DNA from 3 places in the Kitasatospora sp. NPDC059408 genome. Region 1 is predicted to be linked to each of the others. Evidence: riboswitches for the same ligand, from Rfam matches in the RefSeq annotation. Region 1 holds a riboswitch; each other region holds the start of a gene.

What was found. Region 1 has a riboswitch for cyclic di-AMP ahead of ACFXDE_RS14205 (M23 family metallopeptidase). Riboswitches for the same ligand answer to the same signal wherever they lie in the genome.
Region 2: another riboswitch for cyclic di-AMP. It lies ahead of ACFXDE_RS00995 (hypothetical protein); the one in region 1 lies ahead of ACFXDE_RS14205 (M23 family metallopeptidase).
Region 3: another riboswitch for cyclic di-AMP. It lies ahead of ACFXDE_RS42375 (transglycosylase family protein); the one in region 1 lies ahead of ACFXDE_RS14205 (M23 family metallopeptidase).

What each region holds. Positions count from the first base shown of each region.
Region 1 is NZ_JBHYWI010000017.1:120,331-124,211, forward strand. Features, by position in the region: gene ACFXDE_RS14190 (TetR/AcrR family transcriptional regulator) at 256-825, opposite strand; gene ACFXDE_RS14195 (alpha/beta fold hydrolase) at 865-1,692, opposite strand; gene ACFXDE_RS14200 (YiaA/YiaB family inner membrane protein) at 1,836-2,126, opposite strand; cyclic di-AMP (ydaO/yuaA leader) riboswitch at 2,379-2,537, shown strand; gene ACFXDE_RS14205 (M23 family metallopeptidase) at 2,550-3,383, shown strand; gene ACFXDE_RS14210 (hypothetical protein) at 3,441-3,881, opposite strand, start outside.
Region 2 is NZ_JBHYWI010000001.1:238,549-242,429, reverse strand. Features, by position in the region: gene ACFXDE_RS01005 (alpha/beta hydrolase) at 1-443, shown strand, start outside; gene ACFXDE_RS01000 (MoaF N-terminal domain-containing protein) at 563-892, opposite strand; cyclic di-AMP (ydaO/yuaA leader) riboswitch at 1,378-1,550, shown strand; gene ACFXDE_RS00995 (hypothetical protein) at 1,552-2,835, shown strand; gene ACFXDE_RS00990 (hypothetical protein) at 2,858-3,349, opposite strand; gene ACFXDE_RS00985 (IclR family transcriptional regulator) at 3,627-3,881, opposite strand, start outside.
Region 3 is NZ_JBHYWI010000140.1:1,805-5,685, reverse strand. Features, by position in the region: gene eno (phosphopyruvate hydratase) at 1-169, opposite strand, end outside; gene ACFXDE_RS42375 (transglycosylase family protein) at 424-1,353, opposite strand; cyclic di-AMP (ydaO/yuaA leader) riboswitch at 1,359-1,527, opposite strand; gene ACFXDE_RS42370 (cytochrome P450) at 1,738-3,021, opposite strand; gene ACFXDE_RS42365 (SDR family NAD(P)-dependent oxidoreductase) at 3,288-3,716, shown strand; gene ACFXDE_RS42360 (MazG family protein) at 3,739-3,881, opposite strand, start outside.

The DNA.
Region 1 (3,881 bases):
TCAGGCCCGGCCCGAGTTCGGTCGCGCGAGAGGTCGACTCGGCCGACTTCTCGTGTGTTGTGCCCCGGGGTTCCAGGGCGCGCAGGATGTCGAACCTGTCGACTTTTCGTGCTGCCCTCAACCTGCTGCCGCGCCCTCGCATGGCGAGTGGCTCGGCACTGCCGGCGTGAGGGGTTGCCAGCCTCGGGGGCGCGATCAGGCCCGGCCCGAGTTCGGTCGCGTGAGAAGTCGACTCGGCCGACTTCTCGTGTCGCCTCAGGCCTTTGGCCAGGTGTGGAGGCCGCTCGTCAGGGTGGTGATGAGGCGGTCGTGGGTGGTGGTCAGGTCTTCGGCGAGTTGGAAGGCTCCGGCGATCGAGAGGGAGGCGAAGCCGTGGGCGAGGGAGCGGACGGTGCGGGCGGCGTGGATGGCTTCGGAGCCGTCGAGGCCGTACTCCCGCAGGACGGCGACGATCACCCCCACCAGCCGGGCCGCTGCCGCGTTGAGGTCGTCGTCCGCCTGGGGGGCCTGCGGCAGGGCGTTGTACCGGTGCGGGTACGCCGTCGCGTAGGCGTGGTAGGCGCGGAGGACGGCGGCGACGGCGTCGTCCCCGCTGCGGCCGAGGGCGGAGTCGGCGAGTCGGGCGGCCAGTTCCTCGGTGACGCGGACGGCGATGAGCCGCCGCAGTTCGGTGAGGCCGCCGCTGACGTGCTTGTACAGGGAGGGGGTGGCGACGCCGGCCCGGGTGGCGACGGCGGCGAGGGTGAGGCCGTCCGGTCCCTGGTCGTCGATGAGGGCGAGGGCGTGGTCGACGACCTGCTCGGGCGTCAGTCCGACTCGGGGCATGGCTCGGTCTCTCTGTGTCGTGATCCGGGGGGAGGAGGCTCAGGCGATCTCGGTGAGGAAGGGCAGCAGGGCACCGGCGACGGCCTGCGGGTTGTCGGCCATCGGGTAGTGCCCCGAGCCGTCGATCATCACCTTCCGGGCGCCGAGCGCCGTGGTCTGCCGGTCGGCGACGACCTCCGGCTTCGGGAAGTCGGGGTCCTTGGTGCCCATGAGGACGAGCGCCGGGCACCGCACGGCGGCGGTCCAGCCGACGGGCGAGGAGTCGCCGCGGACGTGTCCGCGGGTGGCGGTCCTGCGGCCGGGGGTGCGCAGCGAGTCGACGAGCCCGGCCACGTACGCGTCGAAGTCGGCCGGCTTGGCGCCCGGGTAGGCGAGCTTGCGGTGGTAGAAGCCCCAGAACGCGGGCCAGTGGATGACGACGGTCCCCATGGCGTGGACGACGCCGCGCATGAGGGCGTTCTGCGGGAGGTTCTCGATGAAGGCGTCGATCAGGACGATCCCGGCGACCCGCTCGGGCGCGTCCCCGGCGACCTTGACGACGGTCGCCCCGGTGTAGGAGCTGCCGGCCAGGACGGCCCGCTCGATGCCGAGGTGGTCGAGCAGGGCGAGGACGTCGGCGGCGATGGCGCCCGGCGCGTAGTCGTCCCAGGCGATCGAGGACTCGCCGAAGCCGCGCAGGTCCATGGTGATGACGCGGTGGCCGGCGGCGGCGAGCAGCGGGACGAGGTGCCGGTACGAGCGGCGGCTGTCGAGCATCCCGGGGAGGAGGACGACGGGGGTGCCGTCGCCCTTCAGGGTGTCGTCGAAGGCGATCCGGCCGCCGGGAACGTCGAGGTACTGGGTGTCCGGGGTGGTGGTGCCGTTCATGGTGGGCCTCCTCGGTCCGCTGCTGCGGTGGCATCGGTGGTGCTGCCGATAGCCATAAAGCTAAGGCTAATAGCCTTAGCCGTCAAGCTATCGGCCCGCTCCGATGTGAGGAGGCCGTCCGCGCCGACCGGCACCCCGTCCCCTCACGTCCCTTCGACCTTGAACGGGTCGTGCTCGCTGAGCAGCTTCTCCAGCCGGGCCTGGTCCACCCGGGTGACGATCTCGTTCGTCTCCTGCTTGTCCCGGATGACCTTGGCGAGCGTGAAGGAGGAGGTGACGGTGTAGAGCAGGCCGATCCCGAGGAAGGCCCGGGTCCAGGCCCCGACCGGCAGATAGGCGATCCCGAGGGCGAGGGCGGTGCCCGACAGGGCGAAGGAGAGCACGGCCTGGAGGTAGTACGCGGCCGTGGTGCGTGACTGCATCGGTGCGTTCATGGCGCCAGGATGGCGGCGGTCCGGCCGCCGCACATGAGTAGGAGTACTCAGACGGGCCTGGTCGGGCCGTCGTTCGGTGATGCCCAATCACGTTAAGTAGTGCCAGGGGTGGGTAAGAGCCGCAAATCGGCCATAGGGCACAAGCCGCCCGCCCGGTTGTCGGCCGTCCCGGGCGGATGGCTTGGAATCAGGGCGCCCTAGGATTAACGTTTGATAACGCAGCGCGGTCGAAACGCCGTACCCAGACGGCACCGTGCGCCGTCGCCTAATCCCGCCGGCCGGCCTCCGGGCAGGTCAGGGAGCCGGGGAACCACGTTCCTTGGGGTGAATCGGCGGGGCCCCGGCCCGGCCGTAGGAGACCTTCCTGCTCCGAACCCGTCAGCTAACCCGGTAGGCGCGAAGGAAGGAAAGGAGCACGCCTCCGTGGCGTCGACGCACACCCCGGCACAGCCCGCCGGCCCTGCCGCCGGTACCCAGCTCCTCGACCACCCCCGTCCGGCCGGGGACGAGTTCCCGGCCCCGGAGGCCGAGGCCAACCGCCACCGGATGCCGCGTCAGACCCGCGGAGCCTCACCGCTGCTCGGCGTCACCGCCGTCGCCGCCACCCTGGGCGCCACCGGCTTCGCCTCCGCGACCCCGGCCGCCGCGCCCGCCGTCGAGTCCCCGGACGAGGCCCCGGTCGCGCTCGCCGCAGACCCCGGCCTCGCGCTCGCCGCCCGCATCCAGCAGCAGGCCGACGGCCAGCGCACCGCCGCCGAGGAGAGCGCCCGCGTGCAGGCCGCGCAGGAGGCCCAGGCCAAGGCCGCCGCAAAGGAGGCCGAGGCGAAGAAGGCCGCCGACGACGCCGAGAAGGCCAAGGCCGCCGCCCTCACGCTGCCGGTGCGCGACTACAACCTGAGCGCCCACTACGGCCAGAGCGCCCGCTACTGGGCGCACCTGCACACCGGCCTGGACTTCGCCGCCGACACCGGCACCGCCGTGTTCGCGGTCGGCCAGGGCACGATCACCTCGGCCGGCTGGTCCGGCGCGTACGGCTACCGCATCGTCGAGACCCTGCCCGACGGCACCGAGATCTGGTACTGCCACCTCTCCTCGATCATCAAGGGCAGCGGCACGGTGACCTCCGGCCAGCAGATCGGCAAGGTCGGCGCCACCGGCAACGTCACCGGCCCCCACCTGCACCTGGAGGTCCGCCCGGGCGGCGGCGCCCCGGTCGACCCGGAGACCTGGCTCCAGCAGCGCGGCCTGAACCCCTAGCCGCCGCGCAACGCAAACAGGAAAGGCCCCGACCGTCGCCGGCCGGGGCCTTCCGCATCAGTCCTGTTCCGACGGCTCCGACGATTCCGGCGATTCCAGCGACTCCAGCGACTCCAGCGATTCCGACGGCTCCGACGGCTCCGGCGATTCCGACGGCTCAGACACCTGCGGCAGCTGCGCCAGGTACGCCTCGATCTCCGCCGGCCCCGGCTCCGGCGCGAGCTCCGGGAACTCCTCGACCAGCAGCCGCGGCAGCCCCGGCACCGTCCACTCGCCGCACAGCGCGAGCGCCGCCTGCACCGCCGCGTCCTCGAACTGCCCGAAGTCCCCGGCCAGTTCGTCCGGCATCGGGCGCCCCAGCGCGTTCAGCTCGGCGAGGTTGCGGTAGCTGCGCCGCATCAGGCCCTGCTCCAGCAGCCGCCGCGCGCCGTCCGTGGCCATGCCGACCGACAGCACCCGGCCCGGGCCCCAGCCCTGCTCGTCCGGCTCGTCCAGCCA
Region 2 (3,881 bases), on a different contig from region 1:
CGTGGGCCTTCATGGGCAACTCCACCGGCGGCTACTGCGCGGTCAAGCTCGCCATGCGCCACCCGGAGGTCTTCCCGACCGCCGTCTCCCTCTCCGGCTACTACCGTGCCGCCGAGGACCCGACCACCGGCGACCTCTTCGGCGGCAGCCGGCAGCGCCGGGACGAGGCCGACCTGATGTGGCGGCTCAAGAACCTGCCGCAGCCCAAGGCGGCCGTTCTGCTGGCGGGCACGAAGCAGGGTGACGGCGACTACAAGCACGACACCGAGGCGTTCATCGACGCGGTGCAGAGCCCCGGCCCGATGAAGGTCTCGTACAGCATGCTGGAGACCGGCGGCCACAACTTCGAGACGTGGAGCAAGCTGCTGCCGTCCTCGCTGGAGTGGCTGTCCGAGCACCTCAAGGTCCCGAACCAGCCGGGCCAGCCGGCCCCCGCAGCCTGAAGCCGGCCTTCGTAGCCGGACAGCCGGTTCCCGCAGCCGGATGGTCCCCGCGGCCCGACTCGCTGCAGCCGGCCGGTTCCCGCAGTCCGACGGTCGCCGGCCTCGCGGACCGGCCGGCCTCAGGCCACCCGCTCCAGCGTCCCCGTGTGGAGCTCGCCGACCCGGCCGCCCTCGCCCTCGAAGGTCCAGAACGCGCGCACCGTCAGCCGGACCAGGTCCATCACGTGGCTGACGGTGATGCCGCTCTGCTCCGTCCAGCTGACGAAGTACACCTCGGGCGCGACCTCGGCGACGTGGAGCGCCACGTCCTCCCACTGGCCCGCCGACTCGCCGAGGCCCTCCCAGCGCAGCCGCTTGCCGTCGGCCGAGTAGGCGTTGCGGAAGGCCGCGCCGTTGTCGGCCCGGAAGAGGTAGGTGCGGCCGGCGAAGGCGGGCAGGGGCGCGGTCATGGTGCGGCGGTTCCTCGTCTCTGCGGGAGGGGGCGCGGTGCTCTTGTGCACGACGGTGGATGTCGGACCTCCAATTTATCCGATCGGGCGAGCTCGCACGCCACTGCCAGTGAAGACGCACCCCCGTCACCGTCACCACGCAAGGCCCGCCAGGGCACCGCCGGCCAACAGGTGACACCGGCACCGGCACAGGCACCGCGACGGTCGGCGGCACCCGGCTGCTCGGCGGGCGCGACCGCCTCGAACCCGCCGGGGCGCCGGACGCCGGGGTCCGGATCGGCGCCCGGCTCGCCCGAACATCAACGGCCCGCCGGGATGCCGGCCAACTGATCCACTGCGCACCGTAGTTGATCGACACAACTGTGAGCTGCGCGACAACCGGTCGAGACGAGTTGTCCGTTCACGGACCGACTGCCTAGCCTGCAACGGCGTCCGCCCTCGCGGACCCCGCCGCCGGGACGCCGAGTCCCGTCCACCCGACGGCGGGCAACCGAGCACCACAGCGGACGGGAGCGGGGGAACCAAGGTCAGCGCCACGACCCGGCACGCCCTCGCGCGTGCCGGCCGCGGCTTGGGGTGAAGCCGTTCCCACAGGCGGCCGGGCGACCTCTCAGTCCGAACCCGACAGCTCACCTCGCAGGCGTCGCAGAGGACACCCCATGCACAAGCCTGCCCGGCGCCCCGCGCCCCGCCATGCCCGCCCGTCCCACCGCGGCCGCACCGCCGCCCTCGCCGCCACCGGCGCGCTCGCCATCACCGGCGCCGGCCTGTTCGGCCTCCAGTCCGCGCCCGGAGCCCAGGCCGCCACCGGTCCGACCGTCACCCAGGACCGGCTCGCCCCGGCCACGATGGTCGCCGGCCGGGCCGCCACGGCGACCCTCACCGTCCACTCCTCGTCCTGCTTCACCGCCAAGACCGTCGGCGTCGGCGTGCGCGACGCGGCCGGCAACAACCTCGACTTCCCCGGCAACGCCAGCAATGTGCCGATCTGCCCGTGGAGCTACACCTTCACCAGTGGCGCGCGCGCCCTGCCGGCCGGCACCTACACCCAGTTCGGGTTCTGGCAGGACTTCGGTGGCGCCTGGCACAACCTGCCGTCGCAGCAGCTCGTCGTCTCCGGCACCCCGACCCCGACCACCACCCCGTCGGCCACCCCCACCCCCACCCCCACGCCCACCCAGGCACCCACCCAGACGCCCACGCAGACCCCGAGCGCCACCGCCACCCCGAGCACCCCGGCGCCGTCCTCCCCGATCGCCGGCAAGTCGCTGACCTGGTCCGACGAGTTCAACGGCCCGATCAACTGGGGCCAGCGCTGGGTCGGCGACAAGAGCACCGCGTACAAGTACGGCAACCACAACCCGGACGACAACAAGCTCGACTGGCTGGACCCGAACAACGTCAGCGTGGCCAACGGCGTCGCCACCTTCACCGCCACCCCCGGCAGCAACACGCTGGAGAACGGCAAGCAGTCCTGGAACACCGGCTTCCTCACCACCGAGGGCTCCAGCGAGGGCTTCCAGGTCAAGACCGGCGACTACGCCGAGACCCGGGTCAAGCTGCCGGCCGGCTCCGGCGCCTGGCCGGCCCTGTGGACCTGGAAGAACGGCAACGGGGAGGTCGACTCCTTCGAGTACCACCCCGACAACCCGAACCTCCTGGAGCTGACCAACCACGTCAACCCGGGCAACTTCGACTACTACACCAACGCGAGCGCCGTCGCGAAGGACCAGTGGGTGACCATCGGCACCTACTACGGCGCCACCTCGGTGGACTGGTACGTCAACGGCGTGAAGGTGTTCTCGGACGGCAAGGGCGTCGGCGCGAACTTCTCGGCGTACCTGATCCTCAACCTGTCGGTGTGCGCGGGGCAGTACCACCCCGCGCCGCAGGGGACCGCCCCGATCACCTTCGCCGCCGACTACGTCCGCGTCTACCGGTAACCGCACCGGCACACGGTAGCCATCAGCCGGCAGCCGTCTCGACGACCCTGATGTCGAACGGCTGCCGGTTGTTGCGCGGGTGCCGGTCGTCCGGGCTGATCACCGTGACCTTCCCACCGGTCAGCAGGCCCGTATGCGCCATGGGGGAGATCCGCACCGTGACGAGCGCGGTCGCGCTGCGTCCCTCGGGCAGGCCGGGGCCGAAGGTGCAGCGCACCTCGCGGCCCAGGAACGCCTCGCAGTTCTCGGGGAAGTACGGGCCCACCGCCGTCACCTCCTCCGGCAGGGTGACGATCACGGTGAAGGGCGAGGCGGTGGTGTCCGGGCCGAGGTTGGCGACGAAGGCGTGCACGGTCGTGGTGCCGCCGGGCGGTGCGGGGCTGGGGTCGAGCCGGACGACCTCCAGGTCGGAGTCGGACAGCGCCGCGGCCCGGCTCGCCGGCGCGAGCTGCACGGCCGGACGGGGGTCGGGCCGCTGCCCGGCCCACGACGGGACGGCGGTCAGCGTCGCCACCGCACAGCCTGCCGCCACGGCCACCGTCAGCCACGTCCCGCTCCGTGCCGCGTTCCCAGCCCTGCCGCGAAGCCTCTTGCGCCTGCGCTCCATCGCCGTTCACCGTGCCCTCGTGCTCCGGCGGCCCGCGCCGTCGCGGGCCGCGTCCGCACCAGGGTGGCCGAGCGGCGGGCGGCCGTCGCCGCGCCCCGCCCTCCGTCCGCCCGAACGGAGGAACGTGTGCACAGGAAGTCGACCAGTCCGACTTCCTGCGCATGACACCTCAACTGACCACTCGTCAGGGCGCGAGGACCTGCCCCAGTCGGGCCGCGATCTTGTGCATCACGGAGACGAGCGACGCCGCGCCGTCCTGCTGCTCCAGCGCCCGGATGCGGGCCTCGGGGCCGGAGACCGACAGCGCCGTCGGCGTCGGCGCGCCCGGGACGGCGAGCGCGATGCAGCGCACCCCGATCTCCTGCTCCTGGTCGTCGACGACGTACCCGCGCTCGCGCGCCTCGGCGAGCTGGTGCAGCAGCTCCTGCGGGTCGGTGAC
Region 3 (3,881 bases), on a different contig from region 1:
TCTTGTCACCGTCGCGGAGCTCCAGCGCCTCGAAGGCGCCGGTGGAGGCACCCGACGGGACAGCGGCACGACCGGTGCTGCCGTCGTCGAGGCCGACCTCGACCTCGACCGTGGGGTTGCCACGCGAGTCGAGGATCTCACGGGCTACGACGACATCGATGGACGGCACGAGGCATCTCCTTGCGGAAGCAGGGTCCCGCTGACCAGTGGTGCGGCCGGCGGGATGATTGCGGAGTCGTTACGACCAGAGCCTAACCGCACGTGGTCCCGGGGCCACGCCGACCTCGGTCCCGTCTCAGCGTGTGGCCGGGCTACTTACCGGTAGTTCACCCGGGCTCCCCGGGAAAAGGGGCGGAAGCGGACGAAGGGGGCCGATCCGGGGTCGGCCCCCTCCGTGGCGTGTCGCACCGGTTCCGGCCGGCGTCAGCCGAGGTGCAGCACCTGGCCGGGCAGGATCAGGTTCGGGTCGCCGCCGACGGTGCCGCGGTTGCCGTCGTAGACCGACTGCCAGCCGCCGTGCACACCCTGGGCGGACGCGATGCTCGACAGCGTGTCACCGGCGTGGACGGTGTAGTCGTGGCCGCCCTGCGGGGCGACGGCGGCGCGCGGGGCCTGCTGCTGCGGCTGGGCGTACTGCTGCTGGACCTGCTGCTGGGCGTACTGCTGCTGAGCGGCCTGCTGCTGGGCCTGGCCCGCGTACTGCTGGTAGACGCCCTGGTGGCTGGTCCAGTACCAGGTGCCGTTGTTCTGGTACCAGTACACCTTCGCGTCGGCGTCCCAGCCGGCCTTGCCGGAGAAGCCCGGGGCCTGCGGCTGCTGCTGGGCCTGCTGCGTGTGCTGCTGGTACTGCTGCTGGGCGGGCTTCTGAGCCGGCTTCGGCTGGGCCGGCTTCGCCGCGGGCTGCTGCTGCACCGGCTGGGAGTGCTGCTGCGCGGCGGGCTTGGCGTCGGAGGTGTCGACGGCGGCGGGGGCGCCGCCCTTCGACAGGCCGGCCTTCTTCGAGCAGACCGGCCAGGCGCCCGGACCCTGCGAGGCCAGGACCTTCTCGGCCACCGCGATCTGCTGGCCCTTGGAGGCCTGGTTGGCCTGCGCCGCGTACGCGGTGCCGCCGAAGGCCTTCCAGGTGCTGGAGGTGAACTGCAGGCCGCCGTAGAAGCCGTTGCCGGTGTTGATGCCCCAGTCGCCGCCGCTCTCGCACTGGGCGACGGAGTCCCAGGCGGAGGCCGGGGCGGCGGAGGCGCCGGTGGCGGTGAGGATCGGCATCGCGAGTCCGACGCCGGCCACTCCGGCGACGGCGATGGCCTTCTCGGTCTGGGTGCGACGGCGGTGACGACCGGTTCCAACGAACAGCATGAAGGGGTCCCTCTCCGCACGCCTGCGAGGTGAGCTGTCGGGTTCGGACCGGGAGGTGGCCCGGCCGCCGTCTGCGGAAACGATTCCGCTCGGGCGGCTTCACCCCAAGCCGTGGAGGAACGGCAACAAACCTGGTTCCCCCGCCCCTGCCCAGGGTTCTGGTCGGTTTCCCGTGGCGCGGCGGGCAGGACTCGGCGTTCCGCACTCGGGGTCCGCAGCTGCGAACTCCAGGGAGAGTAGACAGATCCTCAGACCAATCACAAGCTCATATCGCAGACATCACACAGAAATTACGGCACGTGGTCGATCGCCTACCAACGGCGGTTGTTTGTCCGGATTGATGGGTGTTCATACGGCCGATCCGTACCGGTTCGCGACGCCCCGTCAGTGTGTCGGAGCGTCGGGAAGCGCGTGCGGTGAACGGCTCTCGGGACTGAATTCGACCGGAAGTTCGCGCAATCCGCGCATGATCAGGCCACCGCGCCACCGCAGGTTCTCCGGGCTTTCCGCCAGCGCGATATCGGGCAGCCGGGACAACAGCGTGGCCAGCGCCGACCGGCCTTCGAGCCTGGCCAGCGGGGCGCCGATGCAGTAGTGGATGCCGTGCCCGAAACCCAGGTGCGGGTTGTCCGCCCGGGCCAGGTCCAGGGTGTTCTCGTCCGAGAACCTGGCCGGATCCCGGTCCGCCGCCGCCAGCACCACGAGCACCGGGTCGCCGACCGGGATGTCCACCCCGCCGATGGTCAGCGGGTGGGTCGCGAACCGCCACGTCGCCAGCTCCACCGGACCGTCGTAGCGCAGCAGTTCCTCGATCCCGGTCTCCAGCAGCGCCGTCTCGCCCCGCGCCACCGACTCCTGCAGCAGGCGGCGCTGCTCCGGGTTGCGCAGCAGCGCGTACGTCCCGTTGCCGATCAGGTTGACGGTCGTCTCGAAGCCGGCGAACAGGAGGATGAACGCCATCGCGGCGGCCTCGTTCTCGGTGAGGTGCTCGCCGTGGTCGCTCGCCCGGATCAGGCCCGAGATCAGGTCGTCCCCGAGGTCCGCCCGCTTGCGGTGGATCAGCTCCAGCAGGTACGCCCGCATCCGCTTCACCGCCCGCCCCACGCCGCCGCGTTGGCCGCCCCCGTGGCGGATCATCATGCCGGCCCAGTCACGGAAGTCGTCCTGGTCCTCGGCCGGCACGCCGAGCATGTCGCAGATCGCGTAGATGGGGAGCGGGAACGCGAACTCGTGGATGAGGTCCGCCGAACCGCGCTGCGCGAAACCGTCGATCAGGCGGTCGGTGAGCTGCTGCACCCGCGGCTCGAACTCGGCCACCCGGCGCGGCGTGAACGCCTTCGACACCAGGCGGCGCAGCCGGGTGTGGTCCGGCGGGTCGATGTTCAGCAGGTGCGTCATCAGGTCCGCCTGCCGCTCCCCCGGGATCCCGACCCGGCCGGTGCGGTGCGCCTGCTCGCTGTGGTGCGCCGGGTTCTTCGACAGCCGGCCGTCCGCCAGCGCCTGCCGCGCGTCCGCGTACCGCGTCACCAGCCAGGCGTCCACCCCGCTCGGCAGCGTGGTGCGGTGCACCGGGGCGTGCTCGCGCAGCCACGCGTACGCCGGGTACGGGTCGGCGGCGAACTCCCACGTGAAGAGCGGCGGGCGGGCGTCGTCGGGCTGAACTGGCATGGGACGACCGTATCCGGTGGGTCGGGGGCACCCCGCCATCTACGGTGAGTGACCGGATCGTCAACGGCCCGCGGACCGCGCCTCAACGCCCCGCGAACGGCCCGTGGACAGTGCGTGGACGGGTTTTGGACAGCTCTTGGACGGTGGGCAGGCGTGAGTCTGGTCACCTGAGGGGTAACCCCTGTTGCGGAGGGTCAGGACCTGCCTACGATCCTCGGCAGAAATCGTGGGCGTCAGTGCGGACCGCCCACAGGGAGGAGCGCACCATGCGGGTCACCGGGGCAGTCGTCGTCATCGCGGTACTCGACGGCGGGTCGGGAGCCGACCTCGCCCGCCGGTTCACCGCGGCCGGCGCCGCCGGAGTGCTGATCGCCGACCAGCGGGCCGGCGTCGCGGAGGACCTCGCCGGCGAACTCGACCGGCCCGGCTGCCCCGTCGTCGGCGTCGGCGGGGACGTCCGCCGCCCCAGCGACGTCGCCGCGCTCGTCGACACCGCCGAGAAGCACCTCGGGCCGATCGACCTGTTCTGCGTCGCCGGCCCGGACGGCGAGCGGATCATCTCCCTCGCCGACCTTCCCGACCACCTCGGCCTGGAGCGCCTCGCCGAGCTCGTCGCCCTCGTCGGCGAGGCCATCGGCGAGGTCGTCCTACCCCAGCCCCGGACCGCCGTCCAGGACGCGGTGACGGCGGCCTGAGGCCCTTCCCCTTCCCCCGCGTCTACTCCGGCTTGAGGCCCTCGGCCTCGCGGACCGCGTCCCGGTAGGCGCGCGCCGCCGCGCGCAGCGCCGCGTCCACGTCCACCCCCGCGTCGTGCGCCCGCTGCGCCACGGCCAGCAGCAGCCTGCCCGCGGACTCCTCCG